One region of the Chryseomicrobium imtechense genome, then DNA from elsewhere that is predicted to be linked to it. Evidence: riboswitches for the same ligand, from Rfam matches in the RefSeq annotation. Region 1 holds a riboswitch; each other region holds the start of a gene.

Evidence for each region. A riboswitch is a leader RNA that binds a small molecule or an ion and turns the genes downstream of it on or off. The one in region 1 is predicted to bind S-adenosylmethionine.
Region 2: another riboswitch for S-adenosylmethionine. It lies ahead of AB5N96_RS07695 (hypothetical protein); the one in region 1 lies ahead of metA (homoserine O-acetyltransferase MetA).
Region 3: another riboswitch for S-adenosylmethionine. It lies ahead of AB5N96_RS10320 (O-acetylhomoserine aminocarboxypropyltransferase/cysteine synthase family protein); the one in region 1 lies ahead of metA (homoserine O-acetyltransferase MetA).
Region 4: another riboswitch for S-adenosylmethionine. It lies ahead of metK (methionine adenosyltransferase); the one in region 1 lies ahead of metA (homoserine O-acetyltransferase MetA).

Annotation. Positions count from the first base shown of each region.
Region 1 is NZ_JBGOBM010000019.1:2,797-6,830, reverse strand. Features, by position in the region: gene AB5N96_RS12870 (aminoglycoside phosphotransferase family protein) at 1-779, opposite strand, end outside; gene metA (homoserine O-acetyltransferase MetA) at 776-1,693, opposite strand; SAM riboswitch class I at 1,748-1,851, opposite strand; gene AB5N96_RS12860 (sporulation protein) at 1,906-2,289, opposite strand; gene AB5N96_RS12855 (AI-2E family transporter) at 2,292-3,494, opposite strand; gene AB5N96_RS12850 (LCP family protein) at 3,505-4,034, opposite strand, start outside.
Region 2 is NZ_JBGOBM010000006.1:97,944-101,977, reverse strand. Features, by position in the region: gene AB5N96_RS07715 (patatin-like phospholipase family protein) at 1-616, shown strand, start outside; gene AB5N96_RS07710 (NADPH-dependent FMN reductase) at 627-1,178, opposite strand; gene AB5N96_RS07705 (DUF2188 domain-containing protein) at 1,191-1,559, opposite strand; gene AB5N96_RS07700 (hypothetical protein) at 1,662-1,859, shown strand; SAM riboswitch class I at 1,916-2,017, shown strand; gene AB5N96_RS07695 (hypothetical protein) at 2,094-2,375, shown strand; gene AB5N96_RS07690 (glycerate kinase) at 2,387-3,523, shown strand; gene AB5N96_RS07685 (CdaR family transcriptional regulator) at 3,742-4,034, opposite strand, start outside.
Region 3 is NZ_JBGOBM010000010.1:54,818-58,851, reverse strand. Features, by position in the region: gene AB5N96_RS10325 (M3 family oligoendopeptidase) at 1-1,672, opposite strand, end outside; SAM riboswitch class I at 1,846-1,959, shown strand; gene AB5N96_RS10320 (O-acetylhomoserine aminocarboxypropyltransferase/cysteine synthase family protein) at 2,060-3,358, shown strand; gene AB5N96_RS10315 (homoserine dehydrogenase) at 3,473-4,034, shown strand, end outside.
Region 4 is NZ_JBGOBM010000004.1:198,581-202,614, reverse strand. Features, by position in the region: gene AB5N96_RS05855 (alpha/beta hydrolase) at 1-727, opposite strand, end outside; gene AB5N96_RS05850 (gamma carbonic anhydrase) at 800-1,312, shown strand; gene metK (methionine adenosyltransferase) at 1,358-2,557, opposite strand; SAM riboswitch class I at 2,738-2,862, opposite strand; gene pckA (phosphoenolpyruvate carboxykinase (ATP)) at 3,053-4,034, shown strand, end outside.

The DNA of each region.
Region 1 (4,034 bases):
TACACCGTTCCTAATGCTTTGATTGCATCCACTAATAAATTCTCTTCAAATCCATGCTCATCAATCAACAATTCAACTTTTAATTTAAATTCAACCAAGTTCTTGTTCTTATTAAATAAAAATTGCACACAATCATAATATCTATGACCAACGACGCCTTTTGGATCAATGATGACAAATCCACGCAAATCATCCCACAAAATGTTCTCATGATGCAAATCTCCATGTAAAATCGTCGTTTGCTGCAACTCATGAATTCTTTGTTTAGCGCGTTTTGCTTCTAATCGCCAATCTTCAGGAATCGCATCATAGTGAGTCTCTAAACTCTCAAACCATCGCTCAATTTGTGGTAACTGATTCAAATCGGTAGTTGGCACCTCCGTGTCATGCAACCTCCTCCACTGCTCCACAAATAAACGAACACTCGTTCTCGTTTCGGGAAATCGGACATTTAGTGTATAACCAGGCGATATATCTTCCATAATATAGTAGCCGAAGTCGGTGTTTTTAAACAAGAGCTGTGGTACTCCAAACGTTCCAAAGGCCTGCATAGCAACTGCTTCATTTGTGAAATCAGTACCGGGTATACCAACCTTCAAGACAACAGACTTCCCCTTCATCGTTGCTCGGGCTACATAATTGTAAGACAGGTTCGAAAATGGCGTCAGTCCAGTCAATTCATGTAAACAGGCGATCTTCTCAAGTTGTTTCGGGAGTTCTACTAGCCACACCTCGCCTCTCTTTCCGAACGCAACCCGGATCTTTTCTTCAAAGCTCATGACGAAGTGCTCCACTCAAAAGGGGTCTGCTGGTAGACATAATAATTTAACCAATTCGAGAACAATAAATGGGTGTGAGAACGCCACGTGTTTTGAGGATCTTTTGTTGGGTCATCATCAGGAAAATAATTCTCTGGCACTTCGCACTCCAATCCTTTTGCGATGTCTCGCTCATATTCATCTCGTAATGTCGTCGCATCATATTCTAAATGACCAGTTGCCATGATGTGGCGTTGGTCTTTTGATTGCACCAAAAACACACCCGCTTGATCTGAAACTGCTACTACTTCAAGGGCTGGCTGCTTCAAGAGTTTTTCGTAACTGACCGTCGTATGACGAGAGTGCGGTGCCAAGAACGTATCATTGAATCCGCGAACAAGCGGACTATGAGGTGTTAACAACGAGTGTGGGTAAACTCCCGAACATTTCTTCGGTAAATCTTCTTTCTCGATAGTAAACTCGTGATAAAGCACGGCCTGAGCTCCCCAGCAAATCGATAACGTTGATGTCACATGCGTCTTCGCCCAAAATAACAAGGTCACAATCTCAGGCCAGTAGGCCACTTCTTCAAAGGGCATTTGCTCGACCGGCGCGCCCGTCACAATCATTCCGTCAAATCGTCGGTCTTTGATATCCTCGAATACTGTATAAAACTGATCCAAGTGACTGCTACTGACATTTTTCGGTTGATAACTAGCCATACGTAAAAATGTCACATTCGTCTGAAGTGGCGTATTTCCAAGTAAACGCAGTAACTGATGCTCGGTTTTCTCTTTTTCCGGCATCAAATTGACAATGAGTACTTCAAGTGGACGAATATCTTGCGTGTGCGCGCGTTCTTGGTCCATCACAAAGATATTTTCATCACGGAGTTTTTCAATTACAGGTAAATCTTTCGGCAAATTGATTGGCATTGGTTTCTCTCCTTAAAAAAACACTCTACCCATAACAAGGGCAGAGTGTCGGTAGTATTATCTTCCAAGTCAGCACTTGATGGAGGAAGCACCTTTCTGTCAAACAGAGGTTGCTGAAGCGTCACCGGGCCATGTCCCTCGACTTCTCTTGATAATGAATATGCAATTTTGTATTGATGCGATTGTATCAAACGCAATCGTAAAGTTCAAGCCTACTCTTCGATATCAAATATCAATTCGTCTTCATCGCTCAAACTGCTTCCATCTGAGAAGAATGCAGTCGTAGTCAATACGAGCTGTGTCGCTTCTTCCCCTTCTTCTGGCACCCAGCGTTCATCCGGCATGATTTCAAACGGAATCATGAGCGTTCCTTTTGATGCCGGATTGCCGACTGGCTCAAAGGATAGTTTTGCAATCAATTCACGTTTTTCTTTCTTGCATACTTCTAAACGGATGTCTTCTACCTCTTCTTGCTGCTCCAGTCCCTCGATGTAAATGGTGCCGGATAAATTGATGCCATGTTCGATATACGGGTGATCGACCACCGTATCGATTTTGATAAGACCTTTTTCAATATGGGATTCAAACGAGTTCATACTTACTCCACCTTATTCGTTTTCGATAAATATTCGTAGTGATTCTCCACAACCGGTTCATAACGATTATACCGCATTTTAAATAACCGGAAGAAGTGAGTTACGATTACTTTAACTATAGTATACCCTGGAATCCCAAGGATAATGCCAGGCACTCCAAATAAGGAACCTGCTGTTACAAGTACGAATATGATGGTAATCGGATGAATATGCAACGTTTTCCCCATAATCTGCGGAGAAATGAATTTTCCTTCAACAAGTTGCACGACCGTCCATACAGCAGCGAGTTTGAGAAGCATGAATGGCGACTGCACGAGCGCAATAATTACTGCTGGTGTTATTGCAATAATCGGCCCTAAATAGGGAACCACACTCGTCACCATTGCAATAGCACCTAATAACACTGCATATGGCATCTGGATGATGCTAAATCCGATGAACACCATAATTCCAATAGCTGCCGATACTAACAGCTGACCCTGGATATACGAACTGATTTGACGGTCAATGTCTGCAAACACTTGAGCCGTCTCCTCACGCATACGCGGAGGCAATAGACGTAAAAAGTATTGTGGTAACTTTTCTCCATCTTTTAATAAATAGAACAAGATAAATGGAACGGTAACAATCGCAAGTACAAAACTTGTAATCGCTCCAATGAATGAACTGATACCCGTTGCAACACGTGCGAACGTATCTTGGAAGAACACCGCCAATTGACTTGGTATCTCTTGTATCCACTGATTGATATCTGCTTCTAGTGAATTATAAATCCCTGAAAACATCGATGTTTGTAGCCATATTGTAATGTTATTAATGAGTTGAGAAAAAACTTCTGGGAAGTTCTCAACAAATCGAATGGTCTGATCTTTTAAAAATGGGAACACCAAGAATACAAGAAGTGTAATCAATCCAATCACTGCTAAGAACAGAATCAGTATTCCCCAAATACGAGGAACCTTTATTTTCTCAAGTAAACGTAGAATCGGACGTAACAAGTAATACAAAATAGTCGCCAAAATAATCGGTAACACGACATTCCCTAAAAATACGGTGAATGGATTGAAGACAAACGATACCAAATCAAAGATAAAAATCGTCAACCCAATCAGTAGAAGCAATAACAAAGCAAAGATTGTATTTTTTCCGCCTAAAAATTGAATAAAGCGTGTATCAAAAAAACCTGGTTTCTTGTCATCAAACATAGAGATCCTCCTACTCTAAGAACTCAGCAATTGCTGCTTGTGCTGCTTGTTGATCAATTTCGATGACGCTTCCTGCATGACTGTATGAATTGTAGCGGTATTCTCCTTCTCGAGGAATCGTTAAACGCTCTACTTCAGGGCTTCCGCCTAGCGCCACATCTAACAAGTAATTCAACTTATCTGTATTTGTAATATCCGTTTGAATGTACCCATTTAAAGCACCCGCAAACTTCGGAAGACGATGAAGATTGCCGACAGATGTTACTTCGTTAGAAAGTGCTTCAATGACAACTTGTTGCCGTCTCACTCGACCGAAATCACCTTCTTCGTCTTTTCGGAAGCGCGCATATCCTAGTAACTCTTGGCCGTTCAATTGATGCACCCCTTGTTTGAGTTCGACACCAATCTCTTCAGACATATCTTTTTCAACATCAATTTCGATTCCGTTTGGTGCAAGGATATCGACCATCGTCTCGAAACTTGTAAAGTCAATGAGTGCGTAATGATGAAGGGGAATGCCAAACATCCCTTCAATAGTCT
Region 2 (4,034 bases), on a different contig from region 1:
CTTTGATAAGTTGCCGAATGAACTCGTCCCATTCGATTACGAAACGTTTTCTGCATCTCCGGAACGTTTTGTCGTTGGAACGACTGATTGCTATAGTGGAAAACCAATCTATTTTGAAAAGGGAGCACCTCGGGATGAGATTTTGAAGGTGGTTCGGGCCTCTAGTTCTTTACCTTTCATGGCTGCACCCGTTGAGTATAAGGGGCTAAAGTTAATGGACGGTGGCATTGCCGATCCAATCCCATTAAAGAAAGCACTTGAGGATGGAGTAGAGCGCCCCGTTGTCGTTTTGACACGTCCAAAGGGGTATCGCAAAGCAGCTTCCCGGTTTTCAGGGGTCAGTAAGTTCATGTATAAACAATACCCTGGATTGGTCGAACAGATGGAAACACGATGGAAGCATTACAATGAAACGCTGGATTGGCTGGATGAATTAGAAACGCAAGGCGATGCATTTGTTATTCGTCCACAAGAAACGTTTAAAATCAGTCGAGCAGAACGCAATCCACAGCGGTTGTCTGCGTTATATGAATTCGGCTTAAAAAGTGGGCGAGATGGGTTTGACGAATTAATGGACTGGCTAGGGGAACCATATTCCATCATGCCAAAAGCCTGAGGAAGTCTCCTCAGGCTTTGTTTGTACGTAGTGGTTTCAATGCCCCGCCCCATGCGAGTACTTGGTCAAACATGTCGTTGACGTTTTTGTTGTGAAGGTCACGAGGTGTAAATGTTTGTCCTTTTTCAAAATCTAAGAATAAGGATAAGACAGGATGTACACGTACATCTGCAATCATAAGCTCAGCGCATACTTGTCGAACATGCTCAGCTGCACGTGTACCTCCTGCAGATCCGTAACTGACAATTCCAGCTGCTTTGTTGTGCCAAGACTCTTTCGCACTATCAAATGCATTTTTTAAAGCTCCCGTCATGCTGTGATTGTATTCTGCGACAACAAATACAAAGGCATCGAGGGAGTCGAGCTTTTCATTCCATCGTTTTACACCTTCTGATTCAGCTGTCCCAAGCAGTGGAAGGTCAAAATCTTTGATATCTACCAGTTCATAATTGGCGTCTTCACGTCCTTTTGCTTTTTCAACGAGCCATTCTCCAACTTGTGGACTGACCCGACCATCACGCGTACTCCCTAAAATAATGCCTACCTTTAATTTTTCGCTCATCACCATTCCTCCTCATTCATAATAGGTATCTTCAACGGATCCATCTTGTTTAAACACTTTTAAAATGCCATCTTTATCATTGACATATGTTTTTGCTTCTTCAAGAAGCGATTCTTTTGTAGTAGCCGTCTTAATGGCCCTTTCTCCGTCCTGTTTCATAAGTATCCAGTCGTCTTCATGTGCTTTCACTACATAATGAGGGCGTGAAGAATTGTCACTCCCGCTAACATAGTCACGTGCTTTCGCCGTTGCAATAGAAATGGCGCGGCCTTCTTCCATACCGTCATCCACCATCGCATTTGCCATCTCAATCGCTTTATTCCGTACACTAGCGTCTAAATTTTTCATGGAATCGGGATAGTCCGTTTTTGTCCATGGCATTTCAAATCGCCTCCTTGAATTCCTATTTCCCTGCTCGAGTCGTTTTAAACAGGTGGTTGGAGGGAATACTTTACTAATTCAGAATAAGTGGAGGGATGCACAATGTTTGAAAAAGACAAAGATAAAGAGAAAGTAAATAGTGGGAAGATTCCAATGCCAAGCGATGAAAAATCATTGACTGAAGAAGAAAAAATCGATAGTGATCCGTTCTTTTATCGGGAAGACCCTGCGGATAAAGATGGCGAGAATGAACTGTATAACCATAAAAATGCTGATGAAGATGATATCCGATCGAAATGAGGCTGGGAAATTCCCCCTCTTTCTGCTATACTTGACCTAACTGAACATGAACTCTTTTCTTATCAAGAGAGACGGAGGGAATTGGCCCTACGAAGTCTCAGCAACCTGCCCGCGCGGTAAGGTGCTCCATCCAACAGGGGATACCTGAACGATGAGGAGAAATTGTGCACTTGCAACTCTTCTCTCTCGTGGGGAAGAGTTTTTTGTTTGGCACAATTTTAGGAGGCGATTCACATGGGAAAAGAAGCACTTGAAAAGCAGTTGTATGAATTAAAGACGAAAGAAGTCAAAAGCTATGCGGGGGCTATGCAGCGTCATCAACAAGTCAAAGCACTAGAAGCGCAGTTGCACTACTTGGAGCTTGGGGAAGAAATATCTCGCCAGCGAGTCGATGAGGCGATCGAAGAAATTACAGCACTTGAGCAGGAGATTGCGCGACTATCACGAAGTATAGAAGAAAAGAAACAGGATTTACATTTCTACTTATTCGGTCCATCCGTCAAACGACTATTTTAGGGGGAACAGCCATGAAATTCATCATCAGCTCAGATGCTTGGAAAACAACATTAACATCTAAACAAGCAACCCGTGCTATTGCACAAGGCTTGCAGTCTGTCGATCCAACGCTTGAAATTGTAGAGTTCCCGATTGCAGATGGAGGGGAAGGAACTTTGGATGCGCTTATGAATGCAACGAGAGGAACATACAAAACGGCCACTGTTCATGACCCGCTTGGCCGTCCGGTTGAGGCGAAGTATGGTGTCACAGGGCTTTCGCGTCATACATGTGTGATTGAGATGGCGCAAGCTTCCGGTTTCTCCTATGTCAAAAAGCATGAACAGAACCCACGACTCGCGTCTACGTTTGGCACCGGTGAACTGATTCGTGCAGCACTTGATGAAGGGCATCGCAATTTTATTTTGGCAATTGGGAGCAGTGCAACAAATGACGGAGGAGCAGGTATGTTACGGGCTCTTGGATTGAAGTTTTTAGACAAAGAGGGTCAGGAAATGTCAGGAGATTTGGTACAACTTAAACATCTTGATCGGTTAGATGATGCAGAGTTTGATAAACGTCTTCAAGAATGTACATTCGCAGTAGTGAGTGATGTACAGATTCCATATATAGGGCCTCAAGGTGCAACGCGTCTATATGGGGAGACGAAAGGCCTGCAAGCAGAAGAGTCGGAAGAAGTGGAAGCAGCACTCCAACAGCTAGCAGATGTCATCGAGGCACATACCGGGGTTCGTCTGCATGACCGAGCAGGAGCGGGTTCTGGAGGAGGCTTAGGCGGAGCCGTCCAAGCATTTTTCCCGACCAAGTGGTATCACGGAATCGATTTTGTGCTGAAGCGATCAGGATGGGAAAATGCATTGTCTGGTGTTACACACGTAATTACTGGAGAAGGACGCCTTGATGCGCATACGTTCTTAGAAGGAAAAGGACCGCATGGCGTGGCGAAGTTTGCAGGGGACAAAGGCTTGCCGGTGACATTGTTTGCTGGAAGTGGCGATATCGATGTGGCTGAAGAAGCTAACGATGTTTTCAATGAAGTCGTGGTACTTGCCACTTCAGAGAAAGAAGTAGAGCAAGCGCTTGAAAAGCCTGAAGAGGTGTTACGACAAGCGGCAGCGCGCTGGTACGCAGTAAAACGCGGAGAATAAACGAAAGCCTAGCGGGTAAGATTACCTGCTAGGCTTTTTTGTGGCGTGCTGAATTAGTTTCCATAATATGACTCAGGGCACAAACGGAGATTTTGAGGGCATAAAACCGGGCGCTCGAGTCACAAAACAAACTCTGCAGGGCACAAACACAGTCATTCAGGGCACAAACCTCCGAGCGACCTAAGCCCTTTCCTAGTAAGTTCTTAACAAATCAGGCCTTACTCTATTATTTTACTAGGCGCCCACTCACAAGCGAGCCAAAACTTCACGGCATGCTCAAAATTTAATGGGTCTAGCCCAGTTAATCGCTCAATCTGCTCTATGCGATAACTTAGGGTGTGGCGGTGGATCCCAATAAATGTAGCAGCCTGTTGAATCGATAAATTATGAGTCAATAGCGCTCGGATCGTTTCAAGTGCTTTCTCGTCCAGGCCGTCCAATAGTGTGAAACTAAAACTTTCTCGGTCGATAGTAGGCACTTGATCAAGCAAATAAGTCACTTCGAACTCTG
Region 3 (4,034 bases), on a different contig from region 1:
AATACGCTTCGATTTCTTCAATGACGCCTTCGATGCTGCCTTGTTCAAACGGTGATTTCAGGTTTGCCGCTTCTACTAACTTTGTGAATGGAAGAGATCCTCCAAGAGTACAAAGGTGAAGGTAGTCTTTCCAAGCGCCCTCAAAATCTTCACGTGAACGTTTCCAGAACTGGAATGCACAGATTTGCGCGAGTGTATAATCAATGTAGTAGAAAGGTGATGCATAGATGTGGCCTTGGCGCTGCCAGAATGACCCTTCTTCTAAATATGCATTCCCATCATAGTCGCGATGAGGAAGATACGTTTGTTCGATCTTTTTCCAGGCTGCTTTACGCTCAGCGGGTGTCATTTCAGGGTTTTCATAAACAACATGCTGGAATTCATCGACAGCTACCCCATAGGGTAAGAACAATAGCCCGCTCATCAAGTGCGAGTACTTATATTTTTCTGTCTGATCTTTAAAGAAGTTTTCCATCCATGGCCATGTGAAAAACTCCATACTCATCGAATGAATTTCTGCAGATTCATAAGTCGGCCAAATGTACTCAGGAATTCCAATGTTGCGGCTTGAGAATACCTGGAATGCGTGACCCGCTTCGTGTGTCAACACGTCGATGTCCCCAGATGTCCCATTAAAGTTTGAGAAGATGAACGGAGAATCGTGGTTTTCGATAAATGTACAGTATCCGCCTGCTTCTTTCCCTTTTTTCGCGACAAGGTCCATCAAATTACGGTCGAGCATGAACTGGAAAAACTCGTTTGTCTCAGGAGACAGCTCTTCGTACATCTTCTTTCCACCTTCAATGATCCATTCGGGCGAACCTTGTGGCGTTGCGTTTCCTGTTAAGAAGGTTAGTGGCTCATCGTAGTGTTTTAATTTCTCTACACCGATGCGCTTTGCTTGTTTCTCATACAGTTTAGTCGCGACAGGTACAATATAGTCGCGCACTTGGTCGCGGAACGTCTTTACCATCTCCGCATTGTAATCGATACGGTTCATACGGATATAGCCAAGTTCGACGAAGTTTTTATAGCCCATCTTGTGCGCAATCTCTGTACGTACTTTTACAAGCTCATCATAAATTGCATCGAATTTCTCTGCGTGAGATGCGAAGAAACCAAACGATGCTTCTTTTGCCTTTTTACGCGTTTCACGGTCTGTCGATTCTGCAAACGGTCCTAGTTGAGCAAGTGTCAGCGTTTCGCCGTTAAATTCAACTTGAGCAGAAGCCACAAGCTTTGAATAATCCGATGCCAATTTATTTTCTTTTTGAAGAAGTGGCATGATCTCTGGTGAGAACGATTTGATTTGGAACTCGGCTAAATCAAACAATTGTTGTCCCCAACGTTCTTCTAAATTTGAACGAAATGGTGAGTCTACAAGGGCTTTGTAATAGTCTGTCACGATCTCTTCCATCTCAGGAGAGATTTCATCAAAATAATCCCGTTCACTTTGATAAAATTCATCGTTCGTGTCAATGGATGCGCGGATGTAGACAAGGTTTGCCATTGTCGAAAAGTCTGCACGCAGTGTGTTGAGAGTTTGAATCGCTTCATTTTGCTCTTCATAAGAAGACGCGGCCTTGAATGCTTCTAATGCCTCTTTTGCGCGTGATTTGAGAGCACCCATATCGGGACGTTCGTATGTATACTCTTGGAATTGTGTTGTCATGCAAAATCCTCCTTGGATTCTTCGATAATCGAAGGTCTCACCGTCTATTCTTTCGCAATTCAGAGTGTTTGGCAAGCGATTTCTGGCTGAAAAAACAGAAAATTTCAAATGGGGTGTTGACAGATGTTTCCTTGCTGTTTTATACTTCAATGCAATAGACAGACGTATATGTACTCTTATCCAGAGTGGCGGAGGGACTAGGCCCTGCGAAGCCCGGCAACCAACAAGCAATTTTGCTTGGAAAGGTGCTAATTCCTACAGATCGATTTCGGTCTGGAAGATAAGAGGAGGACAAGCTGAGGCTCCTCTTCTTAATTGAAGAGGGGCCTTTTCATTGTCTCTTCCTCTCTGGATGTCTGCTCTACCCAACAAAAAGGAGGAAGAACAATGACAAACTTACGACCAGAAACGATTTTACTTCACGGAGGCCAACAACCAGACCCCGTCACAGGATCACGCGCGGTACCCATCCATAAGACCACTTCATTCGTTTTCCAAAACACAGAGCACGCGCAAAATTTATTCGCACTGAAAGAGGCAGGCAACATTTACACACGTATCGGCAATCCGACAGTCGATGTGTTTGAACAACGCGTCGCCCAACTTGAAGGAGGGACAGCTGCCGTTGCATTATCCTCTGGAATGTCTGCAATCGCCTTTTCTATTTTGAATATTGCAGGGGCAGGCGATGAAATTGTTGCCGCATCGAACCTGTACGGTGGAACATACAACTTATTCGCCCATACACTTCCACGCTACGGAATCACTGTGAAGTTTGTCGATTCCACAGATCCTGAGAATTTCCGTGCAGCGGTCACTTCGAACACGAAAGGTTTCTTTGCTGAAACGATTGGAAATCCAAGTTTGAACGTACTGGATATCGAAGCAGTCGCGCAGGTTGCGAACGAAGTGGGTGTACCTCTCTTGATCGATAACACATTTGCTACACCGTACGGAACACAGCCGATTCGCCACGGTGCCCACGTTGTCATCCATTCCGCTACAAAATGGATTGGTGGGCACGGGACTACAATTGGAGGTGTAGTGGTCGATGGCGGAAATTTTGACTGGAACTCAGATAAATTCCCGGGATATACAGAGCCAGACGTGACCTACCACGGTCTGCGTTACGGAATTGACGTACCACAAGTAGCATTTGCTATCCGACTTCGCGTGCAATTGCTGCGTGATTTTGGACCCGCTCTAAGCCCGGAATCGGCTTTTTCTTTCCTGCAAGGTCTGGAGACACTTCACTTACGCGTCCCAAGACACAATGAGAACGCACAAGTTGTGGCAAACTATTTGAAGCAACATGAAGAAGTAGAGTGGGTGAACTATCCGGGACTTGAAGAGCATCCTTCTCATGAGCTGGCGAAAAAGTATTTAGGACAAGGTGCCGGCTCGATTCTAACGTTCGGAGTAAAAGGTGGGAAACAGGCAGGGCAATTATTAATTGATTCCATTCCATTGTTCTCGCATGTAGCAAATGTAGGAGATGCCAAATCACTGATCATCCACCCGGCCTCCACGACACACCAGCAATTAGGTGAAGGTGAAGAACTTGCGCGAACAGGTGTGACGCCAGAACTTGTTCGTTTGTCGATTGGATTGGAGCATATTGACGATATTTTAGAAGCACTAGATGCAGGATTACAAGCTGTTAAAAAAGCCGCTCTTCCCGTCTGATTTGTCCGTACAAGAAAAACAAATGTATCCTCAGGAAAGATTTTTCTTGTTTTCTTTAAAATCTTCCTCTAAAATAGGAAAAATACTACGGTGAATGGACTTGGAGGAATGAAGATGGCAAAACTACGAGCAGCAATTTTAGGATACGGGACAGTGGGACAAGGGATTTACCGCATCTTGCAAGATAAACGAGAAGAGTTGCAACGCTCTCTTGGCCTCGACATTGAAGTTGGCGCAATTCTTGTGAATGATTTGGAAAAACCTCGTCCTGCAACCCCGGGCGTTCTCATCACAGATAAGTACGACGACATCTTGGCCATTCCTGGATTGCAGGTCGTATTTGAAGCGATTGTAGGAGAAGACCCAGCCTATGGGTATTTATGTCAGGCAATTGACAAAGGGTGCCATGTCATCACAGCAAATAAAGTCATGTTCTCGCGCTATCATATCGATCTTCATGAACGAGCGAAATCAAAGGGTGTCTATATCGGCTACGAAGCCACTACAGCAGGGGGCGTACCGGTCATCAAGACACTCAAGAACCTGTTGCAAGTCAACACGGTCCATCGCATTCAAGGGATTTTGAACGGGACGTCGAATTATATCCTGACTTCAATGCGCACAGACAATAGTGCCTTCGACGCTGCACTTCGTGATGCGCAAGCACTTGGCTATG
Region 4 (4,034 bases), on a different contig from region 1:
CAAATTCACGATCGGTATGTTGATGAATATCATGGCGCGCAGACGTCCATTCCGAGTAATGAAGCGTCGGGAATTTTTGACCCGCCATCCATGTGCGCACAGCTGGCACTGAAATCACTTTGTCCTCTGCTGCCAGTTGTAACCAAACAGGCACTGTCCATTCGCGTGAAGATTGTCCGACTGTTTTCATTCGCTCTTGCAATGCTTCATACCATTCCGTAGTGACCGTCGTATGTACGAGTTCGTCTTCCTGATATTCTTGTTGGAGAACGGCATCCGAAATATAGAGTTCAGCATCGAGTGGGAACTCAAGACGTTGATTGATTGTTAGTTTTGCTAAGCGGTTTGACCATTTCGAAGGGGTTGCTTTTAAGTCGATCCAAGGACTTGTCAGAAGAAGGCCTGCAACCGACTCTCTCGGTTTTCGCATATAGTGAAGAATCGTCGTGGCTCCGAATCCGTGCCCCAGTAAAAATATCGGTAAATGAAATTGGCTCGCATACTCTATGGCGCGCTCCAAATACAGTTCATATTCATCAATCGATTCATTATGGAGGCCTTTGTTCTTCGCGGCTTCTCCGTGACTTGGAAGATCACCCATGACAACATGGCAGTCGTTGCTTCGTAAGTATTCTATAACCCATGCGTAGCGTCTATGATGTTCCAATACATTATGGACGATAACGACAATGGCTTTCGGTTGGTTTTCGGTTTCCCATATCCACATGGCTACCTTCCCCTTTCTCATTCTGCTACACTTACTTTATAGTATAGCAAGGGTATAGAAAGGAAGTCTGTTATGATCTATCCATTTGGCGAAAAAACTCCAAATATCCATCCGTCCGTGTTTATTGCGGATTTCACGACCATCACAGGAGATGTAGAAATCGGTGAAGGGTCTTCAGTATTTTTCAACACTATCATTCGCGGCGACGTCAATGCGACACGCATTGGTCGTAAGGTCAACATCCAAGATCTTTGTTGCCTTCACCAAAGTCCTCAGTTCCCACTTGTCATAGAAGACGAAGTAACGGTCGGTCATCAAGTGACACTGCATAGTTGCACTATCCGGAAAGGTGCCTTGATTGGAATGGGTTCCATCATTTTAGATGGTGCAGAAATCGGAGAAGGTGCATTTATTGGAGCCGGTAGTCTCGTCCCTCAAGGAAAAATGATTCCTGCTGGTATGATGGCATATGGACGGCCAGCGAAGGTTGTGCGAGCTGTCAATGAGGAAGATAAGAAGGACATGGAGCGCATTGTGCGTGAGTATCATGAAAAGGGTCAATACTATAAAGGTTTGCAAGAATAACAAAAAAACTCCCAAGGAAGTAAATTCCTCGGGAGTTTCCTCATTTTATAAACCAGCTTTTGCTTTTAACTCAGCTGCTTTGTCTGTTTTTTCCCATGGTACATCGATGTCTGTACGACCAAAGTGTCCGTACGCAGCAGTTTGCTTGTAGATCGGACGACGAAGATCAAGCATCTTGATGATTCCCGCTGGGCGTAGGTCAAACAACTCGCGAATCCATGTTACCATGTCTGCTTCTGTTGCTTTTCCTGTACCGAATGTATCCACAGCAATTGAAACTGGCTGTGCTACACCGATTGCATAAGCAAGTTGCACTTCTACTTTATCCGCAAGACCCGCTGCTACGAGATTTTTCGCAACATAACGAGCTGCATATGCTGCAGAGCGGTCAACTTTTGTTGCATCTTTCCCAGAGAATGCACCGCCACCGTGACGTGCATAACCACCGTACGTATCAACGATAATTTTGCGGCCAGTTAAACCAGCATCTCCTTGTGGTCCACCGATTACGAAGCGGCCAGTTGGGTTGATAAAGTATTTCGTGTTTTCGTCAATCCACTCAGCCGGTACGACTGCGTTGATGACGTGTTCTTTCAAATCAGACTGAATTTGCTCTAGCGTAATTTCAGGAGCGTGTTGTGTAGAAATTACGATTGTATCGACACGCACTGGCTTGCCGTTTTCATCGTATTCAACAGTCACTTGTGTTTTACCGTCTGGACGTAAGTACTCAAGTGTTTCGTTTTTACGTACTTCCGATAAGCGGCGTGATAATTTGTGCGCCAAGCTGATTGGAAGTGGCATTAATTCTTCTGTTTCATTACAAGCAAATCCGAACATCAGACCTTGGTCACCCGCTCCGATAGCTTCGATGTCAGCGTCTGTCATAGACCCTTCGCGTGCTTCAAGTGCACGGTCTACTCCAGCCGCGATATCTGCAGACTGCTCATCAATTGCAGTTAAAACAGCAGATGTATCTGCGTCAAAACCGAATTTTGCACGTGTGTAGCCGATTTCTCGAACTGTTTCACGCACCGTTTTTTGAATGTCTACATAAGCAGATGTTGTAATTTCTCCAGCAACTAGAACAAGTCCAGTTGTGACGGTTGTTTCGCACGCTACACGTGCATTCGGGTCTTCAGTTAAGATTGCGTCAAGGATCGCATCTGAGATTTGGTCACAAATCTTATCCGGATGGCCTTCTGTTACTGATTCCGAAGTGAATAATCGACGTTGTGTCATGATATATTTCCTCCTTCTTGATCCTGCGGGATTGCTCCCGTGAATTGAACCGGTACTCATTCCCCATGGCAAGCCTAGAATACTTGAAGCTGTTTTGGATTTGGCGCATGGTTGAAGGCGTTCATAAATAATAAAATCCTTTCACTCACTAATGAGGAAAGGATGATTTCTTTGCACCTTTCACTCTTATCAATCAGGGGAATCCCCTGTCTCAGGTTGGGCACCTTTTCAATAAGTGTTGCATCTCTATCTTATTGAGGTTGCCGGGTTTCATAGGGCCTGACCCCTCCACCAGCTCGGGATAAGAGTATCCGTTCAATTTTCCATCATACGCATTCACCTATCGAAAGTCAACAAAAAACTGTGTGAAAGTCCCCACAAAAAAATCACTAATCAAGTGACGTATTAGTGTAGACTATTTAGTTTAATGTGTTATACTAATTCACATATTAGCATTCCGTCACTTCGGAAAATCTATTTAAGGATGGTATTTAACCTATGCAATCGATCGATACAAAAAGCGCAATTCAGTCTTTATTATCGGGAGACCAAGTCCACACGCAACTATCTGTAGCGGAACTTGTTGAACAAGCAACTGCTCGTGGTGAAGGTATGCTGACTTCAACTGGTGCACTACGTGCTGAAACTGGAAAGTATACGGGGCGTTCCCCAGAAGATAAATATATGGTAGATGAAGATATTTCACGTGATAAAGTAGATTGGGGTTCAGTCAACCGCCCAATCTCAAAAGAAGTATTCCAAAACTTATATGCAAAAGTTGTCGATTACCTACAAACAAAAGATGCTCTTTTCTTATTTAAAGGGTTCGCTGGTGCAGACGAAGCGTCTCGCCTACCAATCCAAGTAATCAATGAATACGCATGGCACAACTTGTTCGCCCATCAATTATTCATTCGTCCAACCGCTGAAGAGCTTGCTAACCACGAAGCACAATTCACAATCGTGAGTGCTCCAACGTTCAAAGCAGATCCTGCAGTTGATGGTACGAACTCTGAGACCTTCATCATGGTGTCTATTGAAGAGCGCATCGTACTAATCGGTGGTACGGAGTATGCGGGTGAGATGAAAAAATCCATCTTTGGTATTATGAACTACTTGCTTCCTGAGCAAGGGATTCTTCCAATGCACTGTTCTGCAAACGTAGGCGAAGAAGGCGACGTTACATTGTTCTTCGGTCTGTCTGGAACTGGGAAAACAACTTTATCTGCAGACAAAGGCCGTCATTTAATTGGTGACGACGAGCATGGTTGGTCAGATACGGGCGTCTTCAATATGGAAGGCGGATGCTACGCAAAATGTATCAACCTAACAGAAGAAAATGAGCCTGAGATCTATAACGCAATCAAATTCGGTACTGTTCTTGAGAACGTAGTCGTAAATGAAGAAACACGTGAAGCAGATTACGATGACAACTCTTTAACAGAGAATACACGTGCTGCCTATCCAATCGATTACATCG